DNA from 3 places in the Paenarthrobacter sp. RAF54_2 genome. Region 1 is predicted to be linked to each of the others. Evidence: predicted binding sites of a transcription regulator. Region 1 holds the regulator's gene; each other region holds the start of a gene.
The links. The regulator HrcA, encoded in region 1, represses chaperone genes, less so after heat shock. The targets are predictions, from matches to a motif close to TTNGCACTCGNNNNNNNCGAGTGCNAA.
Positions count from the first base shown of each region.

Region 1 (5,518 bases):
AATCCAGGCCGCCGGCCTCAGCCACGATGGGCGCTTCCAGGACGGTCCGCAAGGGGTTCTTGGCGTCCTCGTGAAGGATTACAGCCAGGTCCGCGGCGGCAACAGCCTTTGCCAAAGCCGCGGAATCCAGGATAGGACGCACCTCCGGTATCCACGCCCGCCGGGCCTGCTTCGCCGCGGCAGTGACCACAGACTGCCACTTCGCGTGGGCCTTCGCAGCGCGATCCCCCTTCCAGCGGACGATGGATCGCTCAGCCTGCCAAGGGATCACTGCGTCTATGCCCAGTTCGGTGGCCGTTTCAATGGCCAACTCGTCACGGTCGCCCTTGGCCAACGCTTGGACCAGCACCAAACGCACGTCCGGCTGATCTTCGAAAACTACCTCGGATGCCGTGACGGACAAACTTCCAGGGCCAACTTCTGCAACCGTGCCTGTCAGGCGGGCTCCTGCGCCATCGGCGATGTCCACGGACTCACCGACAGTGAGCCTCTTCACGGTAACGGCATGCCGGGCTTCTGCACCGTCGATGACGAACACAGCGCCCGGCTCAACTCCGTCCAGGCTCCCGGCGGGCGTGAAGAAAACGGGGTTGCTCACCGCTACAGGTTACCGAGCTTGTCCCGCAGCTTGGCGAACATGCCGCCGCTGGCCACGAGTTTGCCCTCGCTGAACTGCTCGCCGCGCAACTTGGCAAGCTGCTGCAGGAGCTCTTCCTGTGCTGGATCCAGCTTGACCGGTGTCTCAACGTGCAGGTGCACCTTGAGATCGCCTCGGCCATAGCCCCTGAGGTGGGTAACGCCCAACCCGCGAAGCGTGATGACCTCGCCGGACTGGGTGCCGGCCTTGACATCAATCTCCTGGGGCCCGTCGAAAGTTTCCAGGCTCAGTTCCGTGCCCAAAGCGGCGGCTGTCATCGGAACGCTCAGTGTTGCGTGCAGATCGTCGCCTTCGCGGATATACGTGGAGTCATTGTTGACGCGGATCTCTACGTAGAGGTCGCCCGCAGGTCCGCCAGCTGGTCCTGCTTCGCCCTGTCCGGAGAGTTGGATGCGCGTACCTGTCGCAACACCGGCAGGAACCTTGATGGTGAGGGAACGCCGGCTGCGGATACGGCCCTGCCCGTTGCACTCGTTGCAGGGATCCTTGATGACCGTACCGAAGCCCTCACAGGAACCACACGGCGCCGTGGTCATGACCTGGCCCAGGATGGATCGAACGGCCCGCTGGACTTGGCCGCTGCCGCCACAAATGTCACAACGCTCGGGATGCGTGCCGGGCCGGCAGCAGCTGCCATCACACGTGGGGCAGACGACTGCCGTATCAACTTCGAGCTTCTTGTTGACACCAAACACGGCGTCCTTGAGGTCGATGCGGACACTGATGAGTGCGTCCTGGCCGCGGCGCACACGGGAGGCCGGACCAGCGTGCCCGCCGCCACCGCCGAAGAAGGTATCGAAGATGTCCTGGAACGCGAAACCCTGGCCGGAGTAGCCGCCACCAAAGCCGTTGTCAGTGCCATTCTCGTTACCGGTGGCATCGTAGACCCGGCGCTTTTGGGGGTCGGACAGCACTTCGTAAGCATGCGTCACGGCCTTGAACTGCTCCGCGACATCCTCCCCCGGGTTGACGTCCGGGTGAAGCTTTCGCGCCAACTTGCGGTACGCCTTTTTGATCTCTTCCCCGGTGGCTTCCGGCGAGACTCCCAAAACGTCATAGTGGCTGCTCAAAGTCTGTATCTCTTCCTTGTTATACGGTTAGACGGCGATTCTTACCTCGGGGCTTGCGTCAGCCGCCGAGAATGCGGGAAAGGTAACGGGCCACGGCGCGCACGGCAGCCATGGTGGTGGGATAGTCCATCCGGGTTGGTCCGAGGATTCCCACCTTGGCACCGGAGCCGTACCCCGTTGCCACGACCGAGGCCTCGGCCAGGCCATCGTAAGGATTCTCGCGCCCGATGCTCACTGTCACGCCGCGGGGATCATCCCCCATATCGGACAACAACCTAAGCATGACAACTTGTTCCTCAAGAGCTTCCAGCACTGGCCCAATACTCAACGGGAAATCGACATTTGAGCGGGCAAGGTTGGCTGTTCCGGCCATGACGATGCGCTCTTCGCGGCTGGTGTCGCTGAGGGCTTGGAGACCATGGGCAAGATGCTGCGCGAGTCCCCGAAGCTCCGGTGGGCACAGCGCCACTACGGAAGGCAACACCTGCGGCAGCAGTGCCAGCTGGGTTCCCGCGATGCTTCCCAGGAACCGGGAACGCAGTGCCATCAAGGCCTCGTTGCTTACATCGGAGCCAGCCTCGATGACCTTCTGGCCAACGCTTCCTGTATCTGCGATGAGCACCACGAGCACCTGCTTTGGCGCCAGGAGGACAAATTCAACGTGACGGACCAGGGCACGGTTGGAGTGCGGATACTGAACGACGGCGACCTGGTTGGTCAGTTGCGACAGTAGCCTGACCGTGCGCTCAAGGATGTCATCGAGGTCGTCCGGCCCTTCAAGGAGCGAGTGGATGGCTCGACGCTCCGCGGCGGACAACGGTTTGACCTGCGAGATGCGGTCCACGAACAGCCGATAGCCCTTGTCCGTGGGGATGCGGCCTGCGCTGGTATGCGGCGCTGCGATGAGGCCTTCTTCTTCCAGCACAGCCATATCGTTCCGGATGGTGGCGCTGGAAACGCCCAGATGGTGCCGCTCCACAAGTGCCTTGGATCCAACAGGCTCACGGGAATGCACATAATCCTCAACGATTGCGCGCAGCACTTCAAGCTTGCGTGGCTCACTCATTGCAACACCTCCTGACGACTGTCCGGGCCTTTATCGGGACGGATAAACAGCACTCACTTAGCACTCAACATGCCCAAGTGCTAACAAGTCTAGTATGAGCCAGCACGTTGCTAGCATTGAAACCGCCCGCGGGAGTTATTCCCAGCACAACCAGCACAGAGGGGTATGAAGTCCTTGGCTTTCGATACGTGGGGCCCGCAGGATCTGTCCGCTCCTGCCAAACGCCAACTCCCCGAGGTAGCCGTCCAGCGCGGGATGGTCCTTGAAGACGTCCAGTCCGGCTGGGTGGGCGAAGTCACACGGGTGGAGAAATCGGGGGGAATGCACATCGTCTCCCTTGAGGACAGGCGTGGCAAAACCAAGTCGTTCCAACTCGGGTTCGGTTTCCTGCTTGAAGGGCAGGCCATCCGTCTCATGCCTCCGGCAGCAAAGGCTCCTGGTTCGCCTGTGCAGTCGGGTCGAACGGCATCCGGGTCCGTAAGGGTCCTGGGCCATCGTGCACAGGTGGCCAAGGCGAGCCGTATTTGGGTGGAAGGCAAGCACGACGCCGAGCTGGTGGAGAAAGTCTGGGGCGACGACCTCCGCATTGAGGGCATCGTCGTAGAGCCACTCCACGGCGTGGACGACCTCAAGTCAGCTATCGCCGCATTCTCGCCCGGGCCAGGGCGCAGGCTCGGGATCCTGGTAGACCACCTCGTGGCAGGCTCAAAGGAATCACGCATCGCCGCAGAAGCCATGACGGTACCCGGAGCCGCCGGAAACGTCCTGATCGTCGGCCATCCGTATATAGACGTCTGGCAAGCCATCCGGCCAAAAGTGCTGGGTATTGAGCGGTGGCCGGAAGTTCCACGAGGCACTGACTGGAAGACCGGGATACTGACCGCGTTCGGCTGGCCGCACGAAACCGCCGAAGACATTGGACTCGGCTGGCAGCGCCTGCTTGGTGCGGTACGCAGCTACGCCGACTTGGAAGCGTCGCTGCTGGGAAGGGTAGAGGAAGTCATCGATTTCCTCACCACTGCCTGACGGTCTTGTCCTGAATTACGTTTCCTCAATGCACTTTTCGCAGGGACGTAACGGGGCGTTGGTCCCGGGATGACCCGGAAGCCAGTATTCTGGGACAGCAACACTGCAGCATCTTTACAGCAAAGGGAAGACACCGTGGCAGAGAACGCTCCTGAAGAACCGGGCAGCGCCGCAGGCCAGCCCCAGTACCATGGCGCGCCGGCAAACGCACTCCCACTGACGGCAAGCGAAGACCGGCAGTGGGCCACCCTTGCGCACTTCGGGGGAATTCTGGGATGCCTGCCGTCCCTGTTGATCTATCTCATCTTCCGTGATCGCGGGCCGTTCACGGCGCAGGAATCCAAGGAAGCACTGAACTTCACGCTTCCACCGACCATCGCGGCAGTCCTGGCAAATATCCTGGTTCTGCTTCCCGTCGTGGGCAATATCTTTGCAGTCATCGCCACGGGCATCTGGGTAGCACTAACGTGCTTCTCAGTCTCGGCTGGTATCCGCGTCAATCACGGACAGCCCCACCGCTACAAGCTCAACCTGCGCTGGATTAAGTAGTCCAAGGCTTCCATCGGATTCTGCCGACGATTAGTCCGGCAGAATCCTGCGCACCACGGCGTCGGCCAGGAGTCGGCCCTTAAGGGTAAGAACCAGGCGACCCTTGAAGGCCGCACCCGGATCCACCAGTTCTTCAGCGATCAGTCCTGCCATCGCATGGCGGCCAACTTTGTCCAGCGCATCAACGGACAGACCTGTACCGAGCCGGGCCTCAAGCATGATGCGCTCGACTTCCCGGGTTTCGGCGTCAAGGGTTTCCCTACCAGCTGCCGGCGAGTCTCCTGCAGCCAGCCGGTTGGCGTAAGCGGTGGGGTGCTTGACGTTCCACCAGCGGACACCGCCCACGTGCGAGTGAGCGCCCGGACCGATCCCCCACCAGTCATCGCCCCGCCAATAGGCAAGATTGTGACGGCAGGCCTGTTCAGGCGCTTTCGACCAATTGCTGACCTCGTACCATGTCAGCCCGGCTTCCGAGATCAATTTATCGGCGAGCTCATATTTCGCGGCGTGGTCGTCCTCGTCAATTCCGGGAACTTCGCCGCGGCGGATTTGGGCCGCCAGCTTTGTGCCGTCCTCCACGATCAGGGCATAGGCGCTGATGTGATCGGGTTCGTAGGACAGGGCGGTCTCAAGGGACAGTTGCCAGTCCGCCATCGACTCTCCCGGCGTGCCGTAGATGAGGTCAAGGCTAACGGCCAGGCCCGCCTCGCGCGCCCACTGGACCACCAGCGGAACGCGGCTCGGGGTATGGGTCCGGTCCAGCACTTTGAGGACGTGCGGTACCGCGGACTGCATGCCAAAAGAGACGCGCGTAAAGCCTGCATCCGCCAGCACCTGGAGCGACTCGGGCGTTACGGAGTCGGGGTTGGCTTCGGTGGTCACCTCGGCGCCCGGTTCAAGTCCCCACTGCACGACGGCGGCACGAAGGATACGAGCCAAGTCCTCGGCAGGGAGCAACGTGGGTGTCCCACCACCGAAAAATACAGTGCTCAGTGGGCGCTTCGGCAGACCGGAGGCATCCATGGCGGTGGCTGCAAAGGCCAGTTCAGTGACAGCCGTGCCTGCGTAAGCATCCTGCGACGCCCCACCACCCAGCTCGGTGGCCGTGTAGGTGTTGAAGTCGCAATAACCGCACCTCACCGCGCAGAA
Region 1 is NZ_JBFRDV010000018.1:43,449-48,966, forward strand. It holds gene AB4Y87_RS18035 (16S rRNA (uracil(1498)-N(3))-methyltransferase) at 1-598, opposite strand, end outside; gene dnaJ (molecular chaperone DnaJ) at 601-1,728, opposite strand; gene hrcA (heat-inducible transcriptional repressor HrcA) at 1,787-2,794, opposite strand; gene AB4Y87_RS18050 (DUF3097 domain-containing protein) at 2,969-3,820, shown strand; gene AB4Y87_RS18055 (DUF4870 domain-containing protein) at 3,956-4,369, shown strand; gene hemW (radical SAM family heme chaperone HemW) at 4,400-5,518, opposite strand, start outside.

Region 2 (5,518 bases), on a different contig from region 1:
ATGCTTCTCCGAACCGGGAGGCGGCACGTGGCGACTCAGGGCGGATACTGTGTGCCCGGCGTCGAGCGCCTGGCGAACAACCTCACGGCCTACCTGGCCGGTGCCACCCGCAACACAGAGCGTGGTCATTCCGGGCTAGGCGCGGCGACGCTGCAGGACATCGTCCAGGTTACTCAAGGCACTCTGCCCCTTGGATGCAGTGCGCACCTGCGCAGCTGCTGCGGCCTCCGCCTGCTCAACACTTTGCTTCAGCACCGGCTTGCCCACAGGCTTGGGAGCGTCAGGAAGATCCAAAGGCTCCGGAGCGGGGCGCGGCGCCTTCGCGGCACCAACGTAGGTGGGCTTGGGAACCTCAACCGGTTCCCAGCTGGCATCCTCGGAACCAGCGGCCCCCTCGGCGGACCTATCACCAGCGGACTTGTCAGCGGCGGACTTGTCACCAGCAGACTTGTCTCCGGCCGCTAGGGCAACAGCCAAGGCAGCCTGGCGTAGTTCCACGGCCGAAAGGCGTGCGGCTTCCAGCTTTCCGGCCTCAGCATCGAAAACCGGGGTTTCCTTGGCTTCGACAGGCGCTTCCTTTGGCAAGTACCGTGCCGGGGTTTGGATGGGCACCACTGGTGCAGCCCGCCGCGCACGACGTTCACGGAGATCCCGGAGGGCGAGTCGCCGCAAAGTCACTACCGCAAGTACCGAACCCACGAACGACACCAACGGCAGCCAGACATTACCGGTGCCGAACAGCCGCAGTACGCCCGAAACAATGGCAGTCAACAATAAGGCCAGACCTGCCAGGGCCAAAGTGAGCCGGGCATAACGAATAGTAAAGGGAGTTGCGGGCGGCTTCCTGGCCGACGACTCAGCCACGCTGGATTCCTGGGGCGACGCCGGTGCTTTGCTGTGCATGGTCTCCATCGGTTTCTCCTGCCGGGGTGCCAAAGTCAGTACCACCCCTGCCTGCGTTTCGTCTGGTTCGTCGTCAAATGCCTCTGCTGAAACAGTGGCCGCCTGGACCTGCTGCCGTCTGTTCCGAAGAACGTAAGGAGCGACCCATACCATCCAAAGCGCGACAGTGACCACAAGGATCACTGAGCTGCTGAGAGGGAAGTCCACATTCAAAACCGTAGAAGCAAATCATCAGGGGCGGCGGCATTGCGGTCGGTGTGTCGTCGGCGAGTCCACAAATGAATGGAGATACGGCTCAAAAGGGGCTATGACCTGCCTGTTCTTCCTCTGAGCCAGGCGCCGAGGAGTCCCTGCGGAACCTCCTCCGAGGTCAGTGCGAATGATCGATGATCCGCCCACTCCCCATTGATGTGCAAGTACCTCAGGCGGTAGCCTTCGTCCCGGAATCCGAGCTTTTCCACCACCCGGAGACTTGGTGCGTTCTCAGGCCGGATATTGATTTCCATCCTGTGCAGGCCCAGGGTCCGGAAGCAGTGGTCCGTAGCCATGGCAACTGCCGTGGGAGCAATGCCGTGCCCGGCGCGTTCCTTGTCAACCCAGTAACCCAAGGTAGCCATCATCGCCGAACCCCACACGATGGATGAGACCGTCAATTGCCCCACAATCTGCGGCTCACGGAACCCCTCGGTCCGCTCCGTGATGAGGAAGGGCAAAGCCGTGGACTGCCGGGCTTGCGCATTCAGGGATGCCACCATTTGACGGTAACTCGGCAGGCGCCCACCCGGCGCAGGATTGGACGCCTCCCAAGGTGCAAGCCATTCACTGTTCCGCGAACGGACTTCAGACCACTCCCGCTTGTCGCGGTAACGGATGGGCCGGAGCACCAAGGCTCCGCTTTCCAGCGTTACCGGCCAGATCGCAGAGCCGTACACCGGTGTTATTTGGGAAGACCGGCAGTGAAGGTGGGCAGCCACTCGCGGAGCTCGGGGCCCAAGTCATCGCGTTCGCATGCCAACTCGATGCAGGCCTTCAAGTAGCTCAACTTGTCACCGGTGTCATAGCGACGCCCACGGAAGACAACGCCATAAACGCCGTAGCCTTCACCTTCCCCGGCAGCCAGAACCTCAAGGGCATCCGTCAGCTGGATTTCTCCGCCGCGTCCGGGAGCAGTGTTCTCCAGGACGTCGAACACTGCCGGGTGCAGAACGTAGCGACCGATCACCGCGAGGTTGGATGGAGCTTCTTCGGGGGACGGCTTTTCCACCAGCTGCTTGATGCGGACGTAGCCGTCTTCACCGTTTTCCTCGACGTCGGCGCAACCGTAGGCGCTGATCTTCGAAGGCTCAACTTCGATGAGAGCGACAACGGAACCACCGGTTTTTTGCTGGACAGCGATCATTTCGCTGAGCAGGTCCTCGCGGGGATCGATCAGGTCATCGCCGAGCAAGACCGCGAACGGCTCGTACCCGACGTGCTGCTTTGCACGCAGGACCGCGTGGCCGAGGCCGTTGGGGTCGCCCTGGCGGACGTAGTGGATGTCGCCCAGATTGGTGGCGGACTGGATAGCCTCCAGCTTGGCAGTATCGCCCTTCGCTGCCAGCGTTGCTTCCAACGCCGGCACACGGTCAAAGTGATCTTCCAGGGCGCGCTTGCTGCGCCCGGTGATCATCAGGACGTCGTGCAGGCCAACCTTCACCGCTTCTTCGACGACGTACTGGATGGCTGGCTTGTCAACCACGGGCAGCATTTCCTTCGGCATCGCCTTCGTGGCGGGGAGGAACCTGGTACCAAGACCCGCTGCGGGGATGACGGCCTTACGGACAGCATTGTTATCGAGAGTCACCGGACTAATGTAACGGAAGGAATACATCAACGGGTAAACCCTCGCCGTGGAAAGACGCAGAAACAGCCCTTGAACTGGAGCGGATTTGCTGCTTTACGTAGACGACGGTAGCCCGCGCGAATCTCATGATCGGACAAAAATGGCATCGAAGGAAGACATCCGCAGCAGCCGACGCCTGTACAGGCGCGGCCTCACCAAGGAGCAAGTAGCCGAAGCGGGCGAGGCGATTGCACGGCACGGCTTGGCCTGGGCCGAGAAAATCTCGGCCGGATCCCCCAGGACCTTCGCGATCTACGTCGGCGTCTCCCACGAACCCCCAACCATGCCCCTGATCGCAGGCCTCCACAACGCCGGCCACCAGGTGCTGCTTCCCGTCTGCGAAGCCGGCCGCCAGTTGAGCTGGGTCTACTGGACGCCGGAGACAGCTTTCGTCCGGTCCGACTACGCACCCATCGACGAACCCGAAGGCGAGCGTTTGGACAGTGCCGTGGTGAGCGCTGTTGCGGGCATCTTCATGCCGGCCACCGCGGTGGACCGGAATGGCAACCGCATCGGACAGGGTGGCGGCTACTACGACCGTCTCCTCCAACGTCTGGACAGTTCCGGTGGGCGGCCACCCACCATTGCGGTGGTGTACGACGACGATGTATTGCCTTCCGGAGCTATCCCCGCCGAGCCTTTTGACCGTCCCGTGCCGGATGCCTTGACACCCTCGGGAATCGTCGCGCTTGGCGGCGGAGAGTGACCTGGTTGACGCTACGTGAAGCCGCCCACCTACGTGGAGTTGGCAGATAGCGGATGAACGGGATGCTGATGATAGAATTGGCACTCAGGCCCTGCGACTGCTAATGCGGAGATTCTCCGCCACGGCTCCACAGGACCTGAACCTTGTCCTGAAGGAGGAACTCAGTGCCCACATACGCATACGCCTGCAAAGACTGTGACCATGCCTTTGACATCGTCCAGTCCTTCTCTGACAGCTCCCTGACGGAGTGCCCTGAATGCCAGGGCGCGCTCCGCAAGAAGTTCAACAGCGTCGGCGTTGTCTTCAAGGGCTCGGGCTTCTACCGCACGGATTCGCGCGATGCCAAGGGCAGCACCGTCTCCGCTGCGCCCTCCTCCCCGGCGACTCCGACCCCGGCTGCCGCGCCTGCACCAGCGGCTGCAGCCGCAGCAAGCTAGCAGCACTTTTCCACACCAGCACTTTTCCACATAGGGCACCCGGCCGCTGTTGGGCGGCCGAGCCCGGTGGCTAACGTGGCGTCATGCCACTAAAGTCCACCACTTCGCCACTCCCCCGCCGCGAACATTCAACTGCCCCTGCCCGGGGCCGTGGTCGCTCCCGAAACCCGCCAACCAGCACGGCTGGCTCTTTCCTCCCACGGAAGCAGGGGCCACATCGCCAAGTGAGGCTGGGCCCCAGGCAGAGCCTGAACTTCTGGGTCTCCCGGAATCGTCGGCTGACAGTTGCACTGCTGCTCTGCCTGGCCACGGGCATTACAGTCCAACAGCTAACCCCTGCCTCTGAGCAGCGCGTCAGCATTCTCGTCGCTGCCCGTGATCTTGCCGCAGGCACCAGCCTCACAGTGGCCGACTTCACCACTGTTGATGTGCCGCCCGACCTCGCGATCTCCGGAGCCCTGGAGGATCACGTTTCACTGGTGGGCCGCCAGCTTGCCTCGCCCTTGACTAAAGGGCAGATTCCCACTGAATCCAATCTTCTGGGGCCGGGTCTTCTCACTGGTGCACCTGTAGGTTCAGCTGCGGTCCCTCTTCGCATGGCTGACCCTTCATCCATCCAGCTTCTGTCCCCGGGACAGCTGGTGAATGTAGTACTCACTGCTGCAGGATCATACGACGAGTCCCGGCAAACCGAAGTCCTGGCCGCCTCCGTCCCTGTTCTTTGGACGTCTGCCCAAGGGGGCAAACCTGGCCAATGGCTTGGCACCAGCGACACCGACGGCTTGATGGTGGTAGCTGCAGATCCCCGGCAAGCAGAAAAGCTTGCCGGCGCATCCACGCTTGGCAAGCTTTTCTTCGTTTTGGTCAATCCCTAGGTTTGGTCAATGCCCAGGTTTCGCCAATCCCTGATGGAGGGCTTGGATTCGGTGATCTCATCAGCCCCAATGCGGGGGCTTCTGCTCCTTCAACCACTGCTCATGGTCATAGTTGCCTTCGTCGCCCCAACGCCGGGGATCGTCTTCAGCGGCCTTGGTAGGCAAGATTCCACCGGAAGCTTGCTTCGTCGCTGGCGTCTTTGACTCTGCCTGCTCTTCAGCGTTTTCGGCGCCTACAGCTGCGGCCTGTTCGTCAGAGCCGCTTTCGTTGTCGGTTCCCTGTTCATTCACTGGTACTTCAGTCCCATCCTCTGGATCACTGGGCGTTGGATTGCTGGCTTCTGCGTTGCTTGGTTCGCCATCCGTCCCCCTGCGCCGGTTCACATCTGCCTGCCCGGGCTGCTGAGATTCCAGCGATGCCTGGGGACTTCCCGGGCTTTGCCGATGCGAAGCCCGGGTTGCGGAGGAACCGCTGTACGAGGAGCTGCTGTACGTGGACATCCCATATGAGGAGCTGGAATACGAGGAACCTGCATACGAGGAGCCAGCATTATCCAGATTCAATTGTTCAACATCCATGTCCAGGAAGCCATGCTCCGCTGGCGGGGCGGCCTGGGGAACATGGTTCTCAAGTCCCAAATAGGACCCGATTCGATCTGCGCAGGACGAAGGATCCGTGAACACTTCGATGGTCCACAGGGACATGTAACGCCAG
Region 2 is NZ_JBFRDV010000007.1:183,312-188,829, reverse strand. It holds gene AB4Y87_RS09640 (SDR family oxidoreductase) at 1-129, opposite strand, end outside; gene AB4Y87_RS09635 (hypothetical protein) at 136-1,077, opposite strand; gene AB4Y87_RS09630 (GNAT family N-acetyltransferase) at 1,209-1,835, opposite strand; gene galU (UTP--glucose-1-phosphate uridylyltransferase GalU) at 1,841-2,773, opposite strand; gene AB4Y87_RS09620 (5-formyltetrahydrofolate cyclo-ligase) at 2,886-3,491, shown strand; gene AB4Y87_RS09615 (FmdB family zinc ribbon protein) at 3,656-3,928, shown strand; gene cpaB (Flp pilus assembly protein CpaB) at 4,153-4,803, shown strand; gene AB4Y87_RS09605 (AAA family ATPase) at 4,864-5,518, opposite strand, start outside.
Region 2: a site for HrcA is predicted at 3,569-3,595, ahead of AB4Y87_RS09615 (FmdB family zinc ribbon protein). Genes of this name have one in related genera too.

Region 3 (5,518 bases), on a different contig from region 1:
CACAGTTAGCCGGAACCGAATCGTGTGGCATCCCCGGACCCATCTTGACTCCCACTGCCCGGCCGGCCGCGGCCAGGCCTTCAACGAACGACAACGGGGGAGAGAAGGCTTCCGGATCCCAGATCCTCTTGGTCCCGGACGTGGAGGTTGTGCGTCGTGCGGGATCCAGCCACACGCCGTCGATCCCGTCCAGGTCCACCGACGTAGCATCCGAATGCACCACCGTGGCGTGCGGGAAGGGCATGAGGTTGATGGTGGCGCAGGCGGCAGTGGTTTCGTCCATTTCCACGGCGGTCACGGCAATGTCCATGGAGGCCAAGGCCATGGAGTCAGCTCCGAGGCCGCAGCCGAGGTCGGCTACGTGGGAAATGCCGGCCTTGGCAAAACGCTCGGCGTGCCGGGCCGCGACGTTGAGGCGGGTTGCCTGTTCGAGTCCGGCCTGGGTGAACAGCATCTGGCGGGCAAACTCGCCGAACTTTGCTTCGGCGCGGGTCCGGAGCCGGGACTGCGTCAGTACCGCGGCCACGAGTTCAGGGGAGTGGCCTGCTTTTCGGAGGTCGGCGTTAACGCTGAACGCTTCGTCTTCGCGGTACGGCCCCAGCGAGGCAAGGAGTTCCCATCCTTCAGTGGTCAGCAAGGGTGCGATCTGTTCCTGCGGTGCGTGAGACATGGGATCAAGCCTAACGGCGCCCGCCATGGGGCCGTGAGTTGGGAACCAGCGACGATAGGGTTGTTTTCATGGAAGACAACGCAGCTCCGCAGCCCTCCGACACAAACAACCCGGGCGGGAACCACTCCACTGCCCCGGGAGCTTCAGAGCATTCCTCCGGTCGATCCCTCGTGGCTTTTGCCCGTCCTGCCTTGATCGCGGGGGCCGTGATCGCTGTAATCTGCATTGGCCTGCTGATCGTCATCTTCGCGTTGGACTCATTCAACGCTGCGGCGTACTCCGTGACGGGCAAGAGCGTGAATGACGCTACTGATGAAGCCCGCGACATCCGGGAGCTCTACAGTGGGGCCCGCATTGGCGGGATTATCGCCTTGGTGATTTCCGGCGTCGTGGCCTTGGCGGCCGCCGTCGTGCTGTATTTGAACCGTGGATCTGCCCCTGCAGATGAGGACGACGACGGCGAAGACTACGATTTGGACGACCTCACCGGTCGGTAACGGGAGTTCACTCAGGACGAAATTCTGGCACTCACCTTGACCGAGTGCTAACGCTTACATAGAGTCGTGTTAGCACTCTCCCCCGGAGGGTGCTAATCACGCCAGGCGTCACCGGCACCGCGACGACGGTTGCACGCCACGGCACCCTAGTTCTTAGTCCATGAATCAGCTCATGAAAAGGAGAGTCCGAGTGTCGGTCTCGATTAAGCCTCTTGAGGATCGTATTGTTGTTCGCCCGCTCGAAGCAGAGCAGACCACGGCTTCCGGCCTGGTAATTCCGGACTCCGCGCAGGAGAAGCCGCAGGAAGGCGAAGTTGTTGCAATCGGCCCCGGCCGCTTCGATGACAACGGCAACCGCGTCCCGGTTGACGTAACTGTTGGCGACGTCGTCATCTACTCCAAGTACGGTGGAACCGAAGTCAAGACCGGCGGCAACGAGTACCTCGTTCTGTCCGCCCGCGACGTCCTTGCGATCGTCGTAAAGTAACTTCCTGGAGCCCCGCACCGCAGCCGCGTTGGAATCATTCCGACCTTCTGCGGTGCGGGTTTTCTGTCTTGAAAGGACACAACCATGGCAAAGCAGCTTGCTTTTAACGATGCTGCCCGCCGGTCTCTTGAGGCCGGTATCGACAAGCTCGCCAACACTGTCAAGGTGACGCTTGGCCCGCGCGGCCGCAACGTCGTGCTGGACAAGAAGTGGGGCGCTCCCACGATCACCAACGATGGCGTGACGATCGCCCGCGAAGTTGAGCTTGACGACCCCTACGAGAACCTTGGTGCACAGCTGGCCAAGGAAGTAGCCACCAAGACCAACGACGTCGCTGGCGACGGCACCACCACCGCTACGGTGCTGGCGCAGGCACTGGTCAAGGAAGGCCTGCGCAACGTTGCTGCTGGTGCCGCTCCTGGCGAGATCAAGCGCGGCATCGAGGTTTCCATTGAAGCCATCGCAGCCCGCCTCCTGGAGAACGCAAGCGAAGTGCAAGGCACCCAGGTTGCCAACGTTGCCGCCATCTCCGCACAGAGCGACGAAATTGGCGAACTGTTGGCCGAGGCGTTCGGCAAGGTGGGCAAAGATGGCGTCATCACCATCGAAGAATCCTCCACCACGCAGACCGAACTCGTCCTCACCGAAGGCATGCAGTTCGACAAGGGCTACCTTTCCCCGTACTTCGTCACTGACGCAGAACGTCAGGAAGCAGTCCTCGAAGACGCCTTGATCCTGATCAACCAGGGCAAGATCTCCTCGCTGCAGGACTTCCTGCCGTTGCTGGAGAAGGCGCTGCAGGCCTCCAAGCCGCTGTTCATCATCGCCGAGGACATTGAAGGCGAAGCCCTGTCCACGCTGATCGTCAACCGCATCCGCGGCACGCTGAACGTTGTGGCTGTCAAGGCTCCGGGCTTCGGCGACCGCCGCAAGGCCATGCTCCAGGACATCGCTACGCTCACGGGCGCCCAGGTTGTTTCTCCGGACCTTGGCCTCTCGCTGGACACCGTTGGCCTCGAGGTACTGGGTACGGCACGCCGCATCACGGTCACCAAGGACAACACCACCATCGTTGATGGCGCCGGAACCGAGCAGGACGTTGCCGACCGCGTGGCCCAGCTGCGTGCCGAGCTCACCCGCACAGACTCCGACTGGGACCGCGAGAAGCTGCAGGAGCGCCTGGCCAAGCTGGCCGGCGGTATCGGCGTTATCAAGGTCGGCGCAGCCACCGAGGTTGAGCTGAAGGAAAAGAAGCACCGCATCGAGGACGCCGTTTCCTCCACGCGTGCTGCCCTTGAAGAAGGCATCGTTTCCGGTGGCGGTTCCGCCCTCATCCACGCCCTCAAGGCGCTGGATGAGTCCCCGGCCGTCAAGGCACTGGAAGGTGACGCAGCAGCAGCTGTTGGCATCGTCCGCCGCGCCTTGGTCCAGCCGCTGCGCTGGATCGCCCAGAATGCCGGCTTCGATGGCTTCGTCGTCGTTTCCAAGGTCTCCGAACTCGAAGCCAACCACGGCTTCAACGCCAAGTCCGGCGAGTACGAGGACCTGATCGCCGCCGGCGTGATCGACCCCGTCAAGGTCACGCGTTCCGCACTCCGCAACGCCGCTTCCATCGCTGCCCTGGTTCTCACCACCGAGACCCTGGTTGCCGAGAAGCCGGCTGAGGACGAAAACGCACACGCAGGCCACCAGCACTAACAGCCTGTTCGAAAAAGCCCTGGTCACTCGTGGCCAGGGCTTTTTTCTGCCCTCTTGCGCTTCCCGATGTGTGCTGTGTGGCATCGGCTTTGTGGCGTGGGCGTGTGGTGTCCTGACCTTCTTTGAACCCCGGGCAGCCGCCGTGCAACCGATAAAGGGTGAAAACCGGGCTTCTGCACGTCAATGAAGGTCAGGAACCCACACGGCGCGTCAGGGATTCGTGGAGCCATTGTGGGCTTACGACGGCGGCGGTACCCTGACGCTAATACGGCCGCTTGTGTGCGCCAACCGGGTTGCTCGTGGTCGCAGAATGAGTGTGGACTATGCCGGTTACAGCCTTGGATCTGGGACGCTCCGCGTTCTCCGAGCACCGCTGGAGCGATGCACTGGATTGCCTTGCCCGGGCGGACACGGAGGGCGGACTTCCACCCGAGGACATTGAAGTCGCGGCCTCCGTGGCCATGCTGTTGGGCAAGGACTCCGAAGGCGTCGCCTACCTGACGCGGGCGCACGATGAATATGTCACCGTAGGAGACATGGCTGCCGCCGCCCGTTGCGCAACGTGGCTGGTGCTGTTCCTCATGGACATCGGGGAGCCGGCCCGCAGCTCGGGCTGGATGTCCCGGGCAAAACACTTGGTGGAAGAACTGGACGAGCCCACCGAAGCTGAAGGCTACCTCCTGATACCGTCTGCGCTGGGAGCCTTGTACGGAGGAAATCCTGAAGCCAGCAATGAGCTCTTTGGCCGCGCCTTGGCAGTGGGGCAGCGATTCCACGACAAGGACCTCATGGCCCTTGGACGGCTGGGCCTGGGCACGGCCAGCATCACCCTTGGATTCCCGGACAAGGGCTTGGAGATCCTGGATGAAGTCATGGTTTCCGTGACGGCGGGGGAAGTATCACCCATTCCTTCAGGCATCATCTACTGCTCCGTCATCGGCAGCTGCCGCCTCGCCTTCGACGTCCAGCGTGCCCATGAATGGACCGCCGCGTTGGAACGCTGGTGCGGGGACCGGCCGGACATGGTGATGTTCAGCGGGCAGTGCCAGTCCCACAGGGCAGAACTGTTCATCCTCCATGGCGCCTGGGATGACGCCATAGCTGCCGTCCACATTGCCCAGGACCGCTCGCGCCGCGGCGATCCGGAAGCGGCCTGGGGTGCGTGGTATCTGCAGGGCGAGATTCTGCGTTTGAAGGGCCAATTTGATGAAGCCAGCGCGGCTTATGCCAAGGCTGCAGAGACCGGCTTCGAAGCTCTCCCCGGGCTCGCGCTGGTGCTGGCAGGCCAGCAAAAAGTGTCTCAGGCCCAAGCCATGTTGCGACGGGCCACGGCAGGCTCGGACCCCGCGAACCGACGGCGGTTGCTTCCCGCCGTCGTCGACGTCGAGCTTGCCGCTGGTGACCTTAAAGCGGCAAGGGCCGCGGCTGACGAGCTGGCGGCTCCGGTCCTTGAAACGGGCAGGCCCCTGGAACGGGCGCTTGCGGCGCAGGCGGAAGCCCAGGTGCTGCTCGCAGAGGGCAAGGCGGGCGACGCGCTGGTGGCCTCAAGAAAGGCATGGCGGCTCTGGTACAGCCTTGAGGCACCTTATGGCGCGGCCACGTGCAGGGTGTTGACGGGTCGCGCCTGTTCGGAACTGGGCGATCCCGACTCTGCCGCCATGGAATTCGAAGCAGCCACAGCCGAGTTCGCTGAGCTTGAAGCAACGCCTGCTCTAGCTGAGGTGCTGGGCCTCAGCGCTGGACGCGACAGTGCGGGAGCCGGTGCAGAGGGTGGTGGCGGGAAGCGTTCTACGCCCGCTACCCATGAACTTACAAACCGTGAGCTGGAAGTCCTGCGGCTTGTAGCTGACGGAAAAGCCAACAAGTCCATTGCCCGGGAACTGTATCTCAGCGAAAAAACCGTTGCCCGGCACGTCAGCAATATCCTCAGCAAACTCTCCTTGCCCTCCAGGGTTGCTGCGACCAGGTACGCCTTCGAACACCACTTGACCAACTGATCTTCTCTCACATCCCACAGCCTTTCTCCCGATCTTCTCTCACGTCCTGTGGGGTTTCTCCCGATCTTCTCTCACGTCCCGAGATGCGCATAAATACCCATGCCCCATCCAGCAGGATGCGTCATTTGGCCGACGCGGCAGAGGGTGCCGGACTCCTAGTTTGGGCTTA
Region 3 is NZ_JBFRDV010000007.1:157,628-163,145, forward strand. It holds gene AB4Y87_RS09520 (THUMP-like domain-containing protein) at 1-670, opposite strand, end outside; gene AB4Y87_RS09525 (hypothetical protein) at 739-1,167, shown strand; gene groES (co-chaperone GroES) at 1,358-1,654, shown strand; gene groL (chaperonin GroEL) at 1,739-3,352, shown strand; gene AB4Y87_RS09540 (response regulator transcription factor) at 3,676-5,349, shown strand; gene AB4Y87_RS09545 (hypothetical protein) at 5,518-5,518, shown strand, end outside.
Region 3: a site for HrcA is predicted at 1,192-1,218, ahead of groES (co-chaperone GroES). Genes of this name have one in related genera too.